Regions from separate parts of the Spongiibacter sp. C9W genome, predicted to be linked through region 3. Evidence: predicted binding sites of a transcription regulator. Region 3 holds the regulator's gene; each other region holds the start of a gene.
What was found. The regulator sigma-54, encoded in region 3, starts transcription at its own class of promoters, with help from an activator protein. The targets are predictions, from matches to a motif close to TGGCACANNNNTTGCNNT.
Positions count from the first base shown of each region.

Region 1: AC2Q8J_RS03030 (ammonium transporter) is a predicted target of sigma-54. The motif match lies at 3,025-3,042, and genes of this name have one in related genera.
Region 2: galU (UTP--glucose-1-phosphate uridylyltransferase GalU) is a predicted target of sigma-54. The motif match lies at 3,800-3,817, and genes of this name have one in related genera.

Region 1 is NZ_CM170672.1:630,583-637,254, reverse strand. Features, by position in the region: gene AC2Q8J_RS03050 (AAA family ATPase) at 1-3, shown strand, start outside; gene AC2Q8J_RS03045 (vWA domain-containing protein) at 7-1,182, shown strand; gene AC2Q8J_RS03040 (TrmH family RNA methyltransferase) at 1,190-1,975, opposite strand; gene AC2Q8J_RS03035 (IclR family transcriptional regulator) at 1,972-2,898, opposite strand; gene AC2Q8J_RS03030 (ammonium transporter) at 3,273-4,574, shown strand; gene AC2Q8J_RS03025 (glutaredoxin family protein) at 4,631-4,885, shown strand; gene AC2Q8J_RS03020 (MOSC domain-containing protein) at 4,876-5,667, shown strand; gene AC2Q8J_RS03015 (transglycosylase SLT domain-containing protein) at 5,669-6,672, opposite strand, start outside.
Region 2 is NZ_CM170672.1:1,690,278-1,696,949, forward strand. Features, by position in the region: gene pgi (glucose-6-phosphate isomerase) at 1-1,403, shown strand, start outside; gene AC2Q8J_RS08000 (phosphohexomutase domain-containing protein) at 1,479-2,828, opposite strand; gene galU (UTP--glucose-1-phosphate uridylyltransferase GalU) at 2,832-3,668, opposite strand; gene fabA (bifunctional 3-hydroxydecanoyl-ACP dehydratase/trans-2-decenoyl-ACP isomerase) at 3,898-4,422, shown strand; gene fabB (beta-ketoacyl-ACP synthase I) at 4,488-5,711, shown strand; gene AC2Q8J_RS08020 (molybdopterin molybdotransferase MoeA) at 5,788-6,672, opposite strand, start outside.
Region 3 is NZ_CM170672.1:2,900,195-2,906,866, reverse strand. Features, by position in the region: gene AC2Q8J_RS13830 (MlaC/ttg2D family ABC transporter substrate-binding protein) at 1-11, opposite strand, end outside; gene AC2Q8J_RS13825 (KpsF/GutQ family sugar-phosphate isomerase) at 214-1,182, shown strand; gene AC2Q8J_RS13820 (KdsC family phosphatase) at 1,196-1,717, shown strand; gene lptC (LPS export ABC transporter periplasmic protein LptC) at 1,718-2,290, shown strand; gene lptA (lipopolysaccharide transport periplasmic protein LptA) at 2,277-2,834, shown strand; gene lptB (LPS export ABC transporter ATP-binding protein) at 2,836-3,561, shown strand; gene AC2Q8J_RS13800 (RNA polymerase factor sigma-54) at 3,705-5,198, shown strand; gene hpf (ribosome hibernation-promoting factor, HPF/YfiA family) at 5,268-5,555, shown strand; gene ptsN (PTS IIA-like nitrogen regulatory protein PtsN) at 5,585-6,034, shown strand; gene rapZ (RNase adapter RapZ) at 6,037-6,672, shown strand, end outside.

The sequences.
Region 1 (6,672 bases), 1.2 Mb from region 3:
TAGTCTATGTTGGTTCAGTTTTTCTTTGGCCTGCGAAATGCTGGTGTTCCGGCGAGTATTCGTGAACTACTCGACTTGATGGCCGGCCTTGAGGCGCGGCTCGCCTTCATGGACGTCGACGAGTTCTATCAGCTCGCTCGCGTCTGTATGGTGAAGGATGAGAAGTATTACGACCGCTTTGATAAGGCGTTTGCGCGTTACTTCAATGACCTATCGAGCCTTGACGACGTGATTGAGGCGCTGATTCCCGATGACTGGTTGCGTACAGAGTTTTTGAAGCAGCTCAGCGAGGAAGAAAAGGCAAAAATTGAGTCTTTGGGTGGCCTCGATAAGCTCATTGAGGAATTTAAAAAGCGGCTAGAAGAGCAGAAAGAACGCCACGAGGGCGGGAATAAGTGGATCGGTACCGGCGGTACCTCACCGTTTGGCCACAGTGGTTATCACCCCGAGGGCATACGAATCGGTGGTGAAAGCAAAAACAAGAAAGCCGTAAAGGTCTGGGAGCGCCGCGACTTTCGCGACCTGGATGACTCGGTTGAGCTTGGTACGCGTAATATCAAGATCGCGCTGCGCCGCTTGCGCAAGTTTGCCCGCAGCGGTGCGGCCGACGAGCTGGATATCGACGACACGATATCGTCGACGGCCCGCAATGCCGGTCTGCTGGACCTGAAGATGGTGCCGGAGCGCCATAACGCCGTTAAAGTGCTGCTGTTCTTTGATGTGGGCGGCTCTATGGACCCGCATATTCGCGTTTGCGAGGAGCTGTTTTCCGCCGCGCGCAGCGAGTTTAAGCACATGGAGTATTTCTACTTCCATAACTTTCTGTATGAGTCGGTGTGGGACAGCAATGTGCGTCGTCACAGTGAGCGAATACAGCTGCTCGACGTGATGCACAAATACAGCGCGGACTACAAAATTATCTTTGTCGGCGACGCGTCAATGTCGCCCTACGAGATCGTGCAGCCAGGCGGCAGTGTCGAGCACTGGAACGACGAGGCCGGAGAGCTGTGGATGCGGCGCCTGCGCGAGACCTTTGACAAAGTGGTATGGCTAAACCCCGTGCCGCCCGAAGATTGGAGTTGGACACAGTCCATTGGCATGGTTGAGCAGATTATGGAAGGGCAGATGTACCCCATGACTCTGGGCGGCCTCGAAGAGGCGATGGCCTACCTGGCCAAGTAGCGCCGCGCTATACGCCCGCCCTGTTATGGCTAAAGGCCAACAGGGCGGCGGTTACCGCGACATTGAGTGACTCCACACCATTGGCCATCGGTATTTGCAGTGCGCAGTCGCTCAGTGCCTGTGTGGCCGACGACACCCCCTCAGTTTCATTCCCCAATACATAGACTCGGCTAGTGTCAGACTGGCTTTCGAAGAGCGATTGCTCGGCGTGGGAAGAGAGGCAGGCGATCTCCACCCCGGCTTTTTGGAGGCGCTGCAGTTCGGGCTGAAGTGTGTCGCAGTGAAAAATAGGGCAGTTGAACAGGGCTCCGGCGCTGGCTTTGATCACCAGCGGTGACAGCGCGGCGCAGCCCTTTTTGGGCAGTATTAAGCCATCGATGCCACTTGCCGCCACCGAACGAATAATCATGCCCAGGTTTTGAGGGTTGTTAACGCCATCGAGCGCGATATAGATACGCCGAGTAGTGGTGTCGCGACTTGCCGGTATATCGCTACAGGGCCGATACGCCTTCAGCTGCAGGTCCGCAGCAACCCCCTGGTCTTGTTTGCCATTTTTCGATATCCGCGATAGGGCACGGCGCTCGTGCCAGGCGACCTCAATCCCTTCGCGCTCCGCCGCGTCTACGATTTCTTTGACGATGCCGTCGCGTCGATTGCTGTCCGCCAAGTGCAGTTTATAAATGCGAACTTGTGGGTTTTGTAGCGCCTCGAGCACCGGCTTACGGCCGTAAATAGTGAGCAGCTGTTGGAAAAATTGCTTTTTCTTGAGGTATTGCTGGCGATCTTCGGTCATGCGGTCGGCGGATCCTGGTCAGGCTGGGGGTAGCTCAGGGTTGCGGTGGCGGCTTCGCTGATTTCTTTAGCCGCGAGTTTTAGGCGGTCGGCGATGGCGAGGATGTCCGGCGCCGACACGGGGCGGCGAATACTGCCCGCTGAAATCACCAGTTCCGGCTCTTCACCACTGGCGAAGATAGGCACAGCAATATTGGCGACATGGTACTGGCGGCCCTCTTCAATACGGTCAAGGTGGTAGTGGCTGCGGCACAGTGACTCCCGGTAGTGCTGCACATGTTCAGCGACTTCCTCAAGGCTCCAGTTTTCTTTCGGTTTGGCTAATTCCCGCTCCAGCGCGGCCTCTGCCTCGCTAATCAAGGTCACTTCAAAACCTCGAGCACGTATGCCAATAACGGAAATGCGCAGTCGTTTATCTAGATTTTCATCCCACTCGGGCAAGTGTGCCTGAGCGCTATCTAACCATTGTTGCAACTTGTTCGGTGACGACCAGGCGATAAAAGCGGCCCCTAATGGCGCGGCATTGGGCAGACGCAGGCCTTGGTGGAAAGGAAATTCCAGGCGCTCTGGGATGCCGTAATTAGTGAGCAGCACGAGCTGGTCGCCGCTTCGTCCCATCAGGCCACAGCCCAGCTGCAGCTCTTTACTGAGCGCCTCCAGTCGCGGGCGAGCCACTTCAAGCACGGGAAACTGGGCAAAGGCTGACATGCCAGCGGCGGCGATGCTTGGCCCCAAGCGATAGGCTTTACTGCGACTGTCCTGGGCGAGAAAGCCGTAGCGGGCCATGGTACTCAATATGGCGTGGCAGGTGGCCTTGTTCAGGCCCAGTATGCGCGTCAGCTCGGTTAAGCCGTAGGCTTTGCTGGGGTGGCTCATAAACAAGTCCAAAATCGCTAAGACTCTGGCAGTTGGTTTGGAAAACACACTGTTCTCCCTTGTTATCGTTGTTGGCGGCCTATTCTACGTTATCTGGGCTTGAATGCCTCGACCTATCACGCGCTCCGTCACTGAAAACGAATTTGCAAGAAAATGGTGCGCTCGCCCCATTTTGGGCATGGATATTGCTTTGAAGCGGGGCAGCGGTCTCTTTCGGTGGTAATTAACGGCGCGGGCAACACTGCGCAGTCGCCGTCGAAAATTGATAACTATTTGAAATTAAATGAAAAATATCTTTCTGGTGAGGGAGGGCTAATTCGATGTCATTGCGAATTAGCGTCAATATGCACCTTAACGGTGCTGCTTCACTGGGTTGTGCTTATAAATAGTGCGTTTTGTTGCGCGAGTTTGGAGAAAAGTAAATGAAAATTCCTGTCGTTCGGGCGGCTCTGCCCATTTTTGTTGCATTGGCAGCATTGCTGCCGCAAAGCAGTCTCGCTGCAGAAGCCGATGGCGCGAATACGGCGTGGATTTTAACGTCCACGGCGTTGGTTCTCTTCATGACCTTACCCGGGCTGGCACTGTTCTACGGCGGTCTTGTCCGCAGTAAGAATATCCTCAGTGTGCTGATGCAGTGCTTTAGTATTACCTGTGTGGCCTCGCTGTTGTGGTTTGCCGTGGCCTACAGTATGGCGTTCTCTGATGGCAACGACTTTGTCGGCGGTCTCAGCCGTGTTCTTCTGGCCGGAGTAGGGGAAGACAGCTTGGTGGGAGATATCCCCGAGACGGTGTTCGTAATGTTCCAAATGACATTCGCCATTATTACGCCGGCACTCATCGTGGGCGGTTTTGCTGAGCGTATTCGCTTTTCTGCCGTGATGCTGTTTTCGGCACTGTGGCTGCTGGCCGTTTACGCGCCCATTACCCACTGGGTATGGGGTGGTGGCTGGCTCGGCCAAATGGGGCTGCTCGACTTTGCCGGGGGCACGGTTGTGCACATTACCGCCGGCGTGGCCGCGCTGGTAGCGGCGATGGTAATGGGGCCGCGTAATGGCTTTGGCAATGTTGCCTTACCGCCCCACAACTTAACGATGACATTCACCGGCGCGGGAATGCTCTGGGTGGGTTGGTTTGGCTTCAACGCCGGTAGCGCGCTGGCGGCCAATGGCGACGCCGGTATGGCAATGCTGGTGACACACCTGTCAGCGGCAACCGGCTGCCTCACTTGGTCACTGGTCGAATGGTGGCGTTACGGTAAACCCAGTGCGCTGGGCGCTGTGACCGGTATGGTGGCTGGGCTCGGTACCATCACACCAGCATCGGGGTATGTTGGTCCGGCGGGCGCGGTGGTGATTGGTTTGAGCGCAGGCATTATTTGTTTCTATTGCACGCTGTGGATCAAGCAAGTGTTGAAAATTGATGACTCACTGGATGTATTCCCCGTGCACGGTGTTGGCGGTATTCTCGGTACCTTCCTCGCCGGTATTTTTGCCAGCAGTGAGCTGGGGGTTTTCAGTGGTCAAGGCTTGGCCGAGGGCGTGACAATTGTTGAGCAGCTGAAAGTGCAGCTTATTGGTATCGGGTCGACCTTTGCCTATACCGCGGTAGTGAGTTTTGCGCTGTTTAAACTGGTTGATAAGTTGATTGGTCTGCGCGTTACCGCTGATGAAGAATCGGAAGGTTTGGACATTACTGGCCACAACGAAGTCGGATACGACTTATAATGGCCTAACACCTGACCTGGAGCCCGGCAGTTGCCGAGCTTTTTTTTGGACCAAGTATGCGTGAATTAACTCTGTATGGCACCTCGGCGTGCCACTTGTGTGAGCAAGCTGAAGCCCTGCTGGCTAACTTGCTTGCCAGCCATCCGCAGTGGCAAATAGAAGTGGTGGATATCGCTGAGAGTGATGCCCTGATTGCCGATTATGGGGAGCGTATCCCGGTATTAGGCGATGGCGACAGGGAGTTGCAGTGGCCGTTTGATAGCGCTGCCGTTGTGACCTTTGTCAGTGAGGGGGAGGCGTTGTGCAAGTAAGTGGATTGTGGCGCTATCCGGTAAAATCGTTGGCCGGAGAGTCCCTTTCGACGCTTGATGTCAGTGATTGGGGGCCGCATGGCGATCGGCGCTGGATGGTTGTTGACCACCGTGGCCAATTCCTTAGCCAAAGGCAGTTGCCGCAGATGTGTCGACTGCATGCAAGGCAAATCGATGGCGGCATTATCCTGGAAGACTTGAGCAGCGGCGACTCTCAGCCGGTGGTGAAACCCACTGGCAGTCATAACATGGCTGTTGTTGTTTGGCAGGACCGCTGCTCGGCCGCGGACGGTGGTGATGAAGCTGCCCAGTGGTTGTCCCGCCGGCTCGGGGTGGAGGTACGACTGTGTTATATGGCCGATGATTTTCACCGGCAGGTCGATACCGCTTATGCTCAGCGCGGTGACAGAGTCAGCTTTGCCGACGGTTTTCCCTTTTTGCTGTGCTTGCAGCAGAGTGTTGATGCCTTATCTGAAGGCTATGGTAAGCCACTGGCGATGGCGCGTTTTCGGCCCAACCTCGTTGTTGACGGCGCGCCACCCTTTGCGGAAAGGCAGTGGCAGCAATTGCGTATCGGCGATGTTACTTTCGATGTGGTCAAGCCCTGCACCCGCTGCGCGATTCCGACCATTGATCCGCAGACGGGCGAGCGTGAAAAGGCTGTTTTTTCGCTGTTGCGTGAGCACTGTAGTGAGGGAAAAAATATCATTTTTGGGCAGAATGTTATTCAGCGCGGCCAAGGGCGGATAACCCTTGGCGGCGATGTTGAGGTGCTGGCTTAGCTCAGGGCGTTTGAAGCTCCTCGAAGGGGCTGATCCGCCGCTCATGCTGAGCCAGAATAGGTTTGCTCAGTTGCAGCTTTTTGCCGTACACCACACTGAAGGCCATCACATTCTTGATGTACTCACGGGTCTCGCCGTAGGGTAAATTCTCTATCCAGATATCTGCCGGCATATTGCTGTCCTGGCGCATCAATACTCTTTCCACTCTTGACGGGCCAGCGTTGTATGCGGCGGTGGCGAGAATGCGATTGCCGTTGAAGCGCTTGAGTAGCTGGCCCAAGTAAAAGCCGCCCATTTCGATGTTGGTGTCGGGTTCCAGTAACTCCTTACCACGGGGGACGGGGCGCCCCATTTGTCGTGCAAGGGTGCGAGCGGTGCCGGGCATCAGCTGCATTAAACCGCGGGCACCAACGGGGGAACGGGCATCACTGGCAAAGGCGCTTTCTTGTCGGGCGATCGCGTATATCCATTTCAAGTCGATATTTTCTTTCTCGGCGATACGCGCAAAGACCGTCTGGTAGGGAGTGGGAAAGCGCAGAGACAAATCGTCCCATTGCCCCGCTTGAATAGCGGTGGCGATGGCCTGGTGAGACCACTGCCAATCCAAAGCAAGTTGCGCCGCCGCGATTTGTTCTGCGGTGTTTAAGCTTCGCATTGCCTGGCGCCACTCAAGTCGGGCTGTGGTTGTTGCGCCGTGCCAGTACAGCTCGCGCGCGCGCAGAATGGCGCTGTGTTGTTGTACTTCGCTCACCAAGCTGGGGTCGAGGTTGCGTTGGTGGCCCAAGCGATATTCCTGATTCAATAAATCGGCCGCCATAAAACTGTAGTAGCCGCGATCAGTCGCCATGGCCCTAAGCCGCATCTCTGCTTCGGGTGTGAATCGCTGGTTTTTTTCAATGTCGGCACGTGCCCACCAGTACTGCCAGTCTGGCTGCTGGCGCAGTTTGGTCGGCAGTAGGGCAATGTAGTGGTGTACTGCCTCCCAGTCGCCATCTTTTAACGCGA
Region 2 (6,672 bases), 1.2 Mb from region 3:
TTAACGCTATGCGCAGCGGCGCGCTGTGCAACAACACAGAACAACGCAGTGCAAATTACGCCGCACTGCGAACATGGGCGCACTCCCAACACAGCAGCGATCCCGCGATTCACACAATGTACGAAAACATGGCGGCGATCAGCGCAGGCCTGCGCAGCGGCGAACTGTGTGGCTGCACCGGCAAACCCTACAGCCATATCGTCAACATCGGTATCGGCGGCTCTGACTTTGGCCCGCGCCTGTTTACCGAAGCCCTGAAAGAGAGTGCAGAAGCCGCTTTTGAATGCCGCTTTTTAGCCAATATTGATCCGAGTTGCGCCAACGAAGCCCTCGCCGATTTGCCCGCCGAGAGCACCCTCTTCATCGTTGCCTCGAAATCTTTCGGCACGCAAGAAACCTTAGCCAATGCCGCAGCGGCAAAGCGCTGGTTGGAACAGGCTCTACCGGGGCAGGATATCAGCAGGCATTTTATTGCCATAACCGCCAACCCCGACGCCGCTGCCAAGCTGGGGATTGCACCAGACCTCACCCTCGCCGTGCCGAGCTGGGTAGGCGGGCGCTTTTCCGTCTGGTCTGGCTTTGGCCTTATCGTCGCCGCCAACTACGGCTGGCCCTGCTTCTCGGAAATATTGCTAGGCGGCGCGGAAGTTGACGAGCACATGGCAAGCAGCAGCCTTGAGAGCAACCTGCCTGCTACACTCGCGCTATTGGATGTGTGGTATCGCAACAGCTGGAATATCAGCTCTCACGCCATCCTGCCCTACTGCAACCGCCTCAAGCAGCTCCCCGACTATCTCCAGCAGCTGTTTATGGAAAGCGCCGGAAAAACGGTGGACCGTAGCGGCGACGCCCTGCCGCAACAGAGCGGCGGCGTAATATGGGGTAGCGAAGGCACCAATGGCCAGCATTCCTTCCACCAATTACTCCACCAAGGCAGCGACATCATTCCCTGCGACTTTATTGCCACGCTCAAAAACAGTGGCAAAGCTCTCGACCAACAGCAAGCCTTACTGGCGAACTGCTTTGCACAAAGCCTAGCGCTTATGCAGGGCAAATCTGCCAAAGAGGTGGAGCAAGAGCTACTACGGGACGGCTTCAGCCCTGACGAGGCCGCACAACTTGCCAAACATAAAGCCATGCCAGGCAACCGCCCCAGTACCACAATTTTGATGGACGAGCTCAGCCCCCGCGCACTCGGCAATTTGATCGCGCTGTACGAATATCGACTGATCTGCGCGAGCTTCATCTGGGACATCAACCCCTTTGACCAATGGGGGGTAGAACTTGGCAAGCAGTTAAGCCACCAACTACTGGGGAGCCTCCGAGGCGACACAGACAGCGACACCACCCCCGACAGCTCGACAGCGCAACTCATCGAGCGAGCCCGACGCGCCAATAGCTAATAACCGGACGCACTCACCACAGAAACAAAAAAGCCGGGCTATGCCCGGCTTTCTAACAAGCAACAGAAACCGCGCTTATAGCTGGGTTAGCAGCTCCTCTGTTTTCTGCTTCATCAGCGCCATGTCCGCCTCACTCTCAACGTTCAAGCGTACAACCGGCTCGGTGTTGGACATGCGCACATTAAACCGCCAGCCGTCAAAATCCATACTCAGACCGTCGGTATAATCAACGCTGCTAGCCTGCTCGGCATATTTTGCTTCAATGGCAGCAATACTGGCGCGCGCATCGTCGACCTCGCGATTAATTTCACCACTGCAGGGAAACTTGGCAACGCGCTCTTCGACCAGCGACGACAAGGCCGCAGACCTCACCGACATCAGCTGAGTAACCAGCAACCAGGGAATCATGCCACTATCGCAGTAAGCAAAGTCCCTGAAGTAGTGGTGGGCACTCATTTCACCGCCGTAAACCGCATTTTCCTTGCGCATTCGTTCTTTAATAAAGGCATGACCGGTTTTGCTCTGTACCGCCTCGCCGCCGCGCGCCTGAACAATATCCACGGTGTTCCAGGTTAAACGCGGGTCGTGAACCACTTTTTCGCCTGGAGCATTCAGCAGGAAGGTCTCGGCAAGCAAGCCCACAACGTAATAGCCTTCGATGAACTCGCCGCGCTCATCGAAAAAGAAACAGCGATCAAAGTCACCGTCCCAGGCAATACCCAGGTCAGCACCGTGCGCCTTAATGGCATCAATAGTGGGTTGACGATTCTCCACCAAAAGAGGGTTCGGCACGCCGTTCGGGAAGTTGCCATCAGCTTCGTGATGAACACGAATAAATTCAAACGGCAAATGCGGTTCCAACAAATCAACCACACGCCCAGCGCCACCATTGCCGGCATTGACGACGATTTTGAGCGGCTTGAGGTCAGATACATCTACGTAGCTCAACAAGTGCTCGACATAGGCCGCACTCGTATCAAGCGACTGAAGCTGGCCACGCACCGCTGCCGGGGCTGAAAATTCGTTCTTCTCAGCAAGGGCTTTAATATCCAACAGGCCAGTGTCGCCGCTGATTGGCTTCGACTCCTCACGCACGAACTTCATGCCGTTATAATCTTTGGGATTATGGCTCGCGGTGACGGCAATACCGCCATCCATTTCTGCATGCGACGTGGCAAAGTAAATTTCTTCTGTTCCACACAGGCCGATGTCGTACACATCGACCCCTGCATCGCGCAAGCCATTAGAAACGGCTGCTTTTATTGCCTCACTACTCAGGCGAATATCGTGCCCAACGACAACCTTCTTTGGCTTGATCACCTCAGCAAAGGCGCGACCAATGCGGTAGGCAATATCTTCGTTGAGCTGATCGGGGATGCGACCGCGAACATCGTAGGCCTTAAAACAGCTTAGTTCTTGCACCATGAATCAACCCTGCCCGTCTTGATAGATGTTTTCGTAGACGTAGTTTGTCGCTTCGATAAATCCGGGCACGCTGCCGCAGTCAAATCGGCGGCCTTGGAATTTATACGCCAGCACGCAGCCGTTTTGAGCCTGGGTCATCAGTGCATCTGTCAGCTGAATTTCGCCGTTTTTACCCGGAGGAGTGTCGCGCAAAATATCGAAAATATCGGGCGTTAGAATATAGCGACCAATAACGGCGAGGTTACTCGGCGCGTCTTCAGCCTTGGGCTTCTCAACCATATCTTTTACTCGGTAGAGACCACCACCCATATCATCGCCGGCAATAACACCGTATTTCTCGATGTTCTCCATTGGCACTTCCTGGATAGCGACAATGCTACAGCGGAACTGGTTGTACAGCTTCACCATTTGCGCCATCACACCATCTTCGCCCGGATTCACGCACAGGTCATCAGAAAGGATAACGCCGAAGGCCTCATTGCCCACCAGGCTTTCACCGGTAAGAATGGCGTGCCCCAAGCCTTTCATTTCGCGCTGGCGCGTCATCATAAAAGTGCCTTCGCTCAACACTTTCCGAATACTGGTCAAGTAGGACTCTTTGCTGGTGCCCGCTATTTGGTTTTCAAGCTCAAAACTAATGTCGAAGTGATCAGCAATGGCGCGCTTACCGCGACCCGTTACCAGAGCAATTTGCTTAAGCCCCGCCTCAATAGACTCCTCAACACCGTACTGAACCAGTGGCTTGTTGACGATCGGCAGCATTTCTTTGGGCATCGACTTCGTCGCGGGTAGGAAGCGGGTACCGTAGCCGGCAACCGGAAAGAGACATTTCCTGATCATATTATTTATCCAATTTTTGTTGTTCGATTATCCAGCCTCGCAGCAAGGCCATCATGTGGGTAAATTTTCCCAGCAGTACTGCAGATTCGCAATCACCGCGTAGCCTACTTTGCCCTGCTTACCAAATTATTACAGCAATGATCAGGCCAATGTTGACATTTTTGTGTGCTCAGCAGGCCCTTATGCTACTATGCGCGCTACAAATTTCTCACTGGCAAGTCTTTTTCTTATGTCTCTTACCCATAAAAATAGCTTTACAAAAGAAGAACTCATTGATTGCGGCCACGGCCGGCTCTTTGGCCCGGGCAACCCCCGCCTTCCCGTCGACAATATGCTCATGTTAGACCGCATCACTCATATTAGCGGCGAAGGTGGCGAATACGGCAAAGGCCAACTGATCGCCGAGCTCGATATCAACCCCGACCTATGGTTTTTCGACTGCCACTTTGTTGGCGACCCGGTCATGCCCGGCTGCCTGGGGCTCGATGCCATGTGGCAGCTGGTGGGCTTTTTCCTCGGGTGGCGCGGCAACAGTGGCAAAGGCCGCGCGCTGGGTGCCGGCGAAATTAAGTTCACTGGACAAATTTTACCCGACACCAAACTCGTTACCTACACACTCAACTTCAAGCGACTCATTGAACGCAAACTGGTTATGGGTATCGCCGACGGCGAGGTCGCTGTCGACGGGAAAGTTATCTACACCGCTAAAGATCTGCGGGTTGGCCTGTTCAAAGACGACGCCAGCTTCGCGTAATAACAATGCCACTAGCGTGGCAAACAAGACTCACTGACAGAACAAACATACGCTACGAGGTAGACATGAAACGTGTTGTAGTTACGGGGATGGGTATCGTCTCCAGCATTGGCAACGACATCAAACAAGCTTTGGCTTCGCTCCAAAATGGTGCATCCGGCATCACACATAACGACACCTACAAGGAAATGGGCTTTCGCAGCCATATTTCAGGCTCCATTAAAGACCTGGATTTAAAAGCCCACATTGATCGCAAGCAACTGCGCTTTATGGGCGACGCGGCAGCCTATGCTTACATCGCCATGCAAGAAGCGATTGCCGACTCCGGACTTGAAGACAAGGATATCGACAACGAGCGTACCGGCATTATTGCGGGCTCTGGTGGCGCCTCTTCCGCCAACCTCATTGAGTCTGCCGATACACTGCGCGAGCGCGGCGTAAAACGTATTGGGCCCTACCGGGTTACCCAAACCATGGGGAGCACCGTATCTGCCTGTCTGGCCACCCCCTTTAAAATAAAAGGTGTCAACTACTCCATCTCTTCAGCTTGCGCCACCAGCGCACACTGCATTGGCAACGCTGCGGAACTGATTCAGCTGGGTAAACAAGATGTTGTTTTTGCCGGCGGCGGCGAAGAAGAGCACTGGTCGCTGAGCTGCCTGTTTGATGCCATGGGGGCGCTGTCTACGAAGTACAACGACACCCCCCAGCAGGCCTCCCGCCCCTATGATGCTAACCGCGACGGCTTTGTTATTGCTGGCGGTGCCGGCATGATCGTTCTGGAAGAACTCGAGCACGCCAAAGCGCGCGGCGCGAAAATTTATGGCGAATTAGTCGGCTACGGCGCCACCTCCGACGGCTATGACATGGTTGCCCCGAGTGGCGAAGGCGCGGCGCGATGCATGCGCCTGGCCCTGCAAAATGTCAGCAGTGAGGTCGACTACATCAACTCACATGGCACCTCGACGCCGGCCGGCGATATGCAGGAGCTCAAGGCCATTAAACAGGCCTATGGCGAACACCCCATCCCCGTTATCGGTTCAACCAAGTCACTGGCCGGGCACTCTCTGGGGGCTACCGGCGTTCAAGAAGCCATCTTCTCGCTACTGATGATGCAAAATAACTTCATTGCCGCTTCCGCCAATATCGAGGAGCTGGATTCGGAAGCCGCCGGCATTCCAATTGCAACAGAAAAGCGCGAAAACGTGACGCTCAATACCATTATGTCTAACAGCTTTGGCTTTGGTGGCACTAACGCGAGCCTGGTGTTTAGTCGAGTTAACGACTAACCCAAAAGCACTTGCGCATAAAAAAGCCCGCTTCTGCGGGCTTTTTTGTATGCCAAGTACGGTTATTCTTTTCGCTCTAGGCACCCAACTCAGCGAAAGAAAGGCAATCGATAACCTCTCCACGCTCAAAGGTTGTACCCGGCGGTACAATTGCCAACGCATTCGCCCACGCCACTGAACTTAGCGCCCCGGAGCTTTGCTGCGGATGCAAGCTCAGCACGCCCCCCTTCAGGCGCACACGCAGATACTCCTGCCGACTACCTGGCTTTGGCCATTCGAAGTCCACCTTCGCCTGAACGACGTCGGGCATCGGGTCGCTGACGCCTTGCATGGCCAACAAATACGGCCTGACGAGCAGGCAGAAGGTGACAAAACTCGACACCGGGTTGCCCGGCAAACCAAAAAACGGCACGCCTGCAATTCGGCCGTAGGCCAAGGGCTTACCCGGCTTAATCGCCAGTTTCCACACCTTGAGCTCACCCAAGCGCTCTATCTGCGCCTTAACATGATCCTCCTCACCGACAGAGACACCACCACTGCTTATTACTACATCGGCCAACTCAGCCGCTTGAGCCAAGGCCTCCGCAGTCGCCTCTGCCGTATCGGGGACAATTCCCAGGTCGATAAGCTCACCGCCCATTGCTGAAATCAGCGCAGCCAGCATCGGCCGATTGGAATTGTAAATTTGCGCGATGCCGAGCGCCTCGCCGGGCTCTCGCAATTCATCCCCAGTCGACATCAAGGCAACTTTTAAGCGTTTGGCAACACGACAGGCCGGCACCCCAACGGAGGCCAACAAGCCGAGGTCCGCGGCGCCTAGCTTGCGACCGCGCGCTACGACAACAGCCCCCTTAGCGATGTCCTGGCCACGCGGGCGAATATGCTGGCCAGATACTGGCGTTATCGCAATCTCAACGCCCTCGTCGGATTTCTGGCAATCCTCCTGAGCAACAACACAGTC
Region 3 (6,672 bases):
TGTTTGAACATTTTTTTATCTCCGATAGTTAAGCCACGACCCGCATTACCGCGAATAGCCTGCTCTACACCCTTGCTAAGACAGCAGTTTACGGAATTGGCTCCCCGCACGACGACGAGGTAAACCTGTTAATTTTTCACATTGGAAATTATCATAGCGAAAATTAGCCGCCGCTTAACGGCATTATTGCAATAACGAGGTTTCCTCCCAACGATGGCATCTTCTTATCTCGACACTGCTAAACGCGTTATTCGCATGGAAGGAGACGCCGTCGACGCGCTCGGCGAGCGTATCGACGACAGCTTTAATCGCGCCTGCGAACTTCTTCTAAACTGCAAGGGCAGAGTCGTTGTCACCGGCATGGGTAAATCGGGCCACATCGGCAACAAACTGGCGGCGACCCTGGCCAGTACAGGCACCCCCGCATTTTTTGTACACCCCGGGGAGGCCAGCCACGGCGATATGGGGATGATTACCGCCGGCGACGTGGTGATAGCCCTGTCAAACTCGGGGTCAACTGCAGAACTGGTCACCCTGATCCCGCTGCTTAAGCTGCTGGCCGTACCCGTGATCGCCATGACGGGAAAGCCCAACTCGGAGCTCGCCAGCAGCGCGGATGTCCATCTCGACGTCGGCGTAGAACAAGAGGCCTGCCCACTGAATCTTGCCCCGACATCCAGCACGACCGTAACACTTGTAATGGGCGATGCGCTCGCCATCGCGTTACTGGAGGCCCGCGGCTTCACCGCCGATGATTTTGCCTTCTCTCACCCCGGCGGCGCGCTGGGTCGACGCCTGCTGCTGAAGATCGACAATATTATGCACACCGGGGAAGCCATACCGCACATCAATACTGGCGCCAAGCTCAGCGATGCCCTGCTGGAAATGAGCAGTAAGGCGCTGGGTATGACCACGGTACTCAATGAAGACGGCAGCCTGGCGGGTATTTTCACAGACGGCGACTTGCGGCGCGCGATCGACCGCGGCATTGACATTCACCAGGCGAAAATAGACGACGTGATGACCGCCAACTGCCGCAGCATCAAGCCCGGCACACTGGCCGCAGAAGCACTGCGCATTATGGAAGATAATAAAATCACCGTCTTGGTCGCTCTGGACGATCACGCAAAACCAGTAGGCGTGATCCACACCCACGACCTGCTTAAAGCCGGCGTCGCCTAAAACAGGGAACACCATGCAAACCATTCTCGAAAAAGCAAAAACGGTCACCCTACTGGCAATGGATGTCGACGGCGTACTGACCAATGGCAGCCTCTACTTTGGCAATAGCGGCGAGGAAATGAAAGCGTTCAGCATCCTTGACGGGCTGGGTATTAAACTGCTGCGCGACGCCGGCATCCGCCCCGCCATAATCACCGGCAGAACCTCTGAACTGCTGCTGCGACGCGCGCGAGAACTGAGCATCGAGTTAATCTACCAAGGCAGGGAAGACAAAGGCACGGCACTCGAAGAACTGCGCCAAGACCTAAAGCTAAGCTACGATCAAATCGCCTACGTGGGTGACGATTTACCCGACTTAGCCGCGATTCGAGCAGCGGGCCTGGGCATTACCGTCGCCAATGGTCACCACTTCGTCGCTCGCCATGCCGACTGGCAAACGCGTGCCGCAGGGGGCAGTGGCGCTGTGAGAGAGATCGCCGAGCTTATTTTGATGTCTCAAGGCAAGCTCAACGACGCACTTGAGCAGTTCCTGTAAATGGCTGCGCCGTCATTCAATATCAACGCTGCATCGGTCCTATCGGTACTGGCCGCTATCGCGGGCACCGTGATCTACCTCACGCAATTTAGTGAGAGCGGGAAATTGAGCCTGACTGACAGCTTCGAAGCCATCCCCGATGTTGACTCCCACCTCCAGGGCATCGAAGGCTCGAAATATCGCCAAGACGGCAATGTGGCATACCGGTGGCGCGCCGACAGTGCCGAACGCATGATTTCCTCGGGCAACATCCAGCTCAATCAGCCCTTCTACATCGGCAATATCGGCGAGCAGCGGCCGTGGACGGCGCAAGCCATTACCGGCACACTGTCACAAAATGGCCAACAACTGCAGTTGCGTGGCAGTGTTGTTGTTGAAGACTTAATTCGCGAAGCGCAAATCCACACAGAGCAACTCAGCATTGACCTGGAGCAAAGCCTGGTTGCGACGGATCAGCCACTGCGACTGCAACTACCCAATGGCGAAACCCAGTCGGAGGGCATGACGGCCGACCTCGTTAACGAGAAAGTCGAGCTGCTCGCGAAGGTAAAAGGACACTATGAACCGCAATAATCTACGCACCTTCGCTATTAGCGCCCTGCTCTGCCTCGCCAGCAGCGTGCACGGCTTGCCCGATGACCGCCGCCAGGCCATCAACCTCAGCTCAGATAAAGCCACCTATGAAAACAATCGCGGCATTTACACGGGCAACGTCAATATGTCGCAGGGCAGCCTGATTATTCGCGCAGACAAGCTGATTATTGTCGAGGCTGACAGAAAAGTAACCAAGGTTATTGCCCATGGCAGCCCCGCCCATTTTGAGCAACAACCCCGCGCCGGGGAAGGCGTCGTGGTCGCCAGTGCCCGACTCATAGAATACAGCCTAAATGCCGAGGAAATCCTGCTGCAAAAAGATGCCACCATCCGACATCAAGGCTCCAAGATCAGTGGCGATCGCATTGTATACAGCGGGCGCAAGCAAATGGTCATTGCCGATGGTGGCAGCCACAAACTCGATGGCAGGGTACAAATGACCCTACAGCCTCAGCAGGGCGTGAGTGATACCGATAGCCCCGCGCCAAGCACCACCCCCGACACCCCGGAGACTCCCCGCTAACATGCCCGTATTGAAAGCCAGCAACCTCGCTAAAGCCTACAAAGGCAGAGAGGTAATCAAAGACGTCTCCCTGAGTATTAACAGCGGTGAAATAGTCGGCTTGTTGGGTCCCAACGGGGCGGGAAAAACAACCTGTTTTTATATGATCGTCGGCATCGTCAACGCCGACCGCGGCCGCATTCAGCTCGACGACAAAGACCTGACACCGCTTTCCATCCAAGGTCGGGCCAAACACGGCGTTGGCTACCTCCCTCAGGAAGCATCCATATTTCGGAAGCTGAGCGTCGCTGACAACATCATGGCGATATTGGAGACCCGCAGCGACCTGAATCGCAAGCAACGCAAAGAAAAGCTCGATGCACTGCTACAAGAATTTCACATTGCCCATATTCGCCAATCGCCGGGTATGGCGCTCTCGGGCGGGGAACGGCGCAGAGTAGAAATTGCACGAGCACTGGCCACCGAGCCCAGTTTTATTCTGCTCGACGAGCCCTTTGCCGGGGTAGACCCCATATCGGTGAACGATATTCAGCAGATTATTCGCCACCTGCAGGCGCGCGGCATCGGCGTCCTAATTACCGACCACAACGTGCGAGAAACCCTCGATATCTGCGAAAAAGCCTACATAGTTGGCGAAGGTCGCATCGTTGCTGAGGGCAATGCCGAGGCCGTGCTCAACAACCAAATCGTGCGGGACATCTACCTCGGCGACACATTTACCCTTTGATCAAAAAATCGGCACAGCAATTGCTTTAAACGCCTATTGCAGCGGTGCGGCTGCGGGACTACACTGACCCTGAAGCATCGTCGTTTATGGCTACATAACGGCATTTAATCCCTCAGGTATGGTTGTAGTAGAAGTCATTGCCTATGAAACAATCGCTCCAGCTAAAAGTCGGTCAGCAGCTGACCATGACGCCCCAGCTGCAACAGGCGATTCGTTTATTACAGCTCTCCACCCTCGACCTTCAACAGGAAATTCAGTCGGCACTGGACTCCAACCCCCTGCTGGAAGTAGAGGAAGACAGCGACAGCCCGGAACCCCAGAGCAGCAACAGCCAGAGCGAAAGTAACGCCAATGAGGCTGACAGCAAAACGACCTCTGCTGAGGAGGCGCCCAGCAACGACGCTGACAGTGAATGGGCCGAGCGCAGCGACATCCCCGAAGATTTGCCGGTAGACAGCCAGTGGGAAGACGTCTACCAAAGCTCCGCACCAAGCTCCTCCGCGGCCGGTAGCGCCGACGACGACTACAACAATGACTATCGCCACGGCAGCTCAGAGTCGCTCCAGGACCACCTGCGCTGGCAACTCAACCTCAGCCGGCTCTCAGAACTTGACCGCATCGTCGCTGATGCCATCATCGACGCGATCGATGAAAAAGGGCGGCTCACCGTCAGCCCCGAAGAGCTGGTGGACGCCTTCGACGACGACAATATCGAAATAGAAGAAGTGAATGCAGTCCTTCACCTCATCCAGCAGTTTGACCCCCCAGGTGTTGGCGGCCAGGACCTTCAAGAATGCTTGCTGATTCAACTTCGACAGCTCTCCCCAGACACCCCATACTTGGCTGAAGCGCTGCAGATTGTCGAGCAACATATGCCGCAGCTCGGCAACCGTGATTACAACCAAATCATGCGTCGCTGCCGGCTAAAAGAAGACCAACTGCGCGACACCCTGGCACTCATTCAAACGCTGAACCCCACTCCCGGTGACTGCGTGGGCAACGACGAAACGGAGTATGTGGTACCAGACGTATTCGTCAGCAAAAAAGAAGGCCGCTGGCTGGTTGAGTTAAACCCGGACATTGCCCCGAAAATACAAATTAACAGCCACTACGCATCGCTCGCCAAAGACAGCGGCACCAGCAGCGACAAAGACTATATTCGCGACAACCTCCAGGAAGCGCGCTGGTTCATTAAAAGTCTGCAGAGCCGCAACGAAACACTGATGAAAGTCGCCACCAAAATTGTTGAGTATCAGCGCGGATTCCTGGAGTACGGCGACGAAGCGATGAAACCGCTAGTGCTCCACGATATCGCCGATGCAGTGAGCATGCATGAATCGACGATCTCACGGGTTACCACGCAAAAATATATGCATACCCCGAGAGGCATCTACGAACTCAAATATTTTTTCTCCAGCCACGTCTCGACCGATACCGGAGGAGAATGCTCCTCCACGGCGATTCGTGCACTAATCAAAAAATTAATTGCCGCAGAAAATCCCAAGAAACCGCTAAGCGACAGCAAAATCACCCAACTGTTGGCCGAGCAAGGCATCAAAGTTGCCCGGCGAACCATTGCAAAGTACAGGGAATCACTAGTCATTCCGCCCTCTAACGAACGGAAAAGACTGGTCTAATAAGGCCCCAAAAGGCCCAAACAACGCGCCGGGAGGCGCCGGATGTTCTCAGCGATGAAGGAGCAAGATATGCAAATAACCGTCAGTGGTCACCATGTTGAAGTTACCCCGGCACTTCGCGATTACGTCAACAACAAACTCGCCAAGCTGCAACGGCACTTCGACAATATCACCAATACCGACGTTACCTTGTCAGTAGAAAAGCTGGTTCAAAAAGCTGAAGCCACCGTACATGTGGCCGGCGCCGATCTGTTCGCCACCTGTGAATCAGAGGATATGTACGCGGCCATCGACAGCCTCACCGACAAGCTCGATCGCCAGCTTATTAAACACAAGGAGAAAAACCTGGGCCACTAAAGGCCCGGGGATGTTCCGGAAACGTAAACATGACCCTTGATTCAATACTCAGCCCCGGACGTACCCACTGCGGTACGTCTGTGGGCAGCAAGAAACGCCTACTGGAACAAATTTCTATTTTTGTCAGTGAGGATAATGCGCAATTCAACGCCGACGAACTGTTCAACGAACTGCTCGCCCGCGAGCGACTCGGAAGCACCGGTATCGGGCACGGGGTTGCGATTCCCCACTGTCGCAGCCAGCAGTGCACCGAAATTACCGGCATGCTGCTTAAACTTGCCGAGCCTATCGACTTCGAAGCGATAGACGACCAACCCGTGGACTTAGTGTTTGCGTTGATCGTTCCTGCCGAAGCACACGACGAACACATTAAAGTATTGGCAAGCTTGGCCAACGCCTTCAACGATGACGCTTTCCGCCAGCAGCTTCGCAGCGCAGACAGCGACAGCAGTCTTTATGAACGTGCGGTAGCGAGCTAGGCGTGAAGCTTATTATTCTCAGCGGCCGCTCAGGTTCGGGCAAAAGCACGGCGCTGCACCAGCTCGAAGACGAAGGCTTTTACGCCATCGACAACCTGCCGGTGTCACTGCTGCCCGCACTCGTTACCGAACTCTCTCAAAGCACACTGAAAGTTCATCAGCAGGTTGCTGTCTGTATCGATGCGAGAAACTCACAAACAGAGCTCGCCCGCTTCCAAGAACTGTGCAAACAAGTTCGAAGCCTGGCCAGCTTGCGTATTCTTTTTTTGGATGCCAGCGACGACAAGCTCATTAAGCGTTTTAGCGAGACCCGCCGACGGCATCCGCTGAGCACCGACTCCCAGCCGCTTAGCGACGCGATAAAGCAAGAGTCTGCGCTGTTGGAGCCCATTGTCGCAGAGGCATCGCTGACCATCGATAGTAGCGACATGACTGTGCATCAATTGCGCGCCACCATACGTGACCGCGTTCTCGGCGTCGACGCTAGCCGCATGGCATTACAGCTAAAGTCCTTTGGCTTTAAGCGCGGCCTGCCCATTGATGCCGACCAGGTCTACGACCTGCGCATGCTCCCCAACCCTCACTGGGACGAGGCGCTGCGCAGCCTTAGCGGCCGCGACGAGGCCGTTCAGCACTTC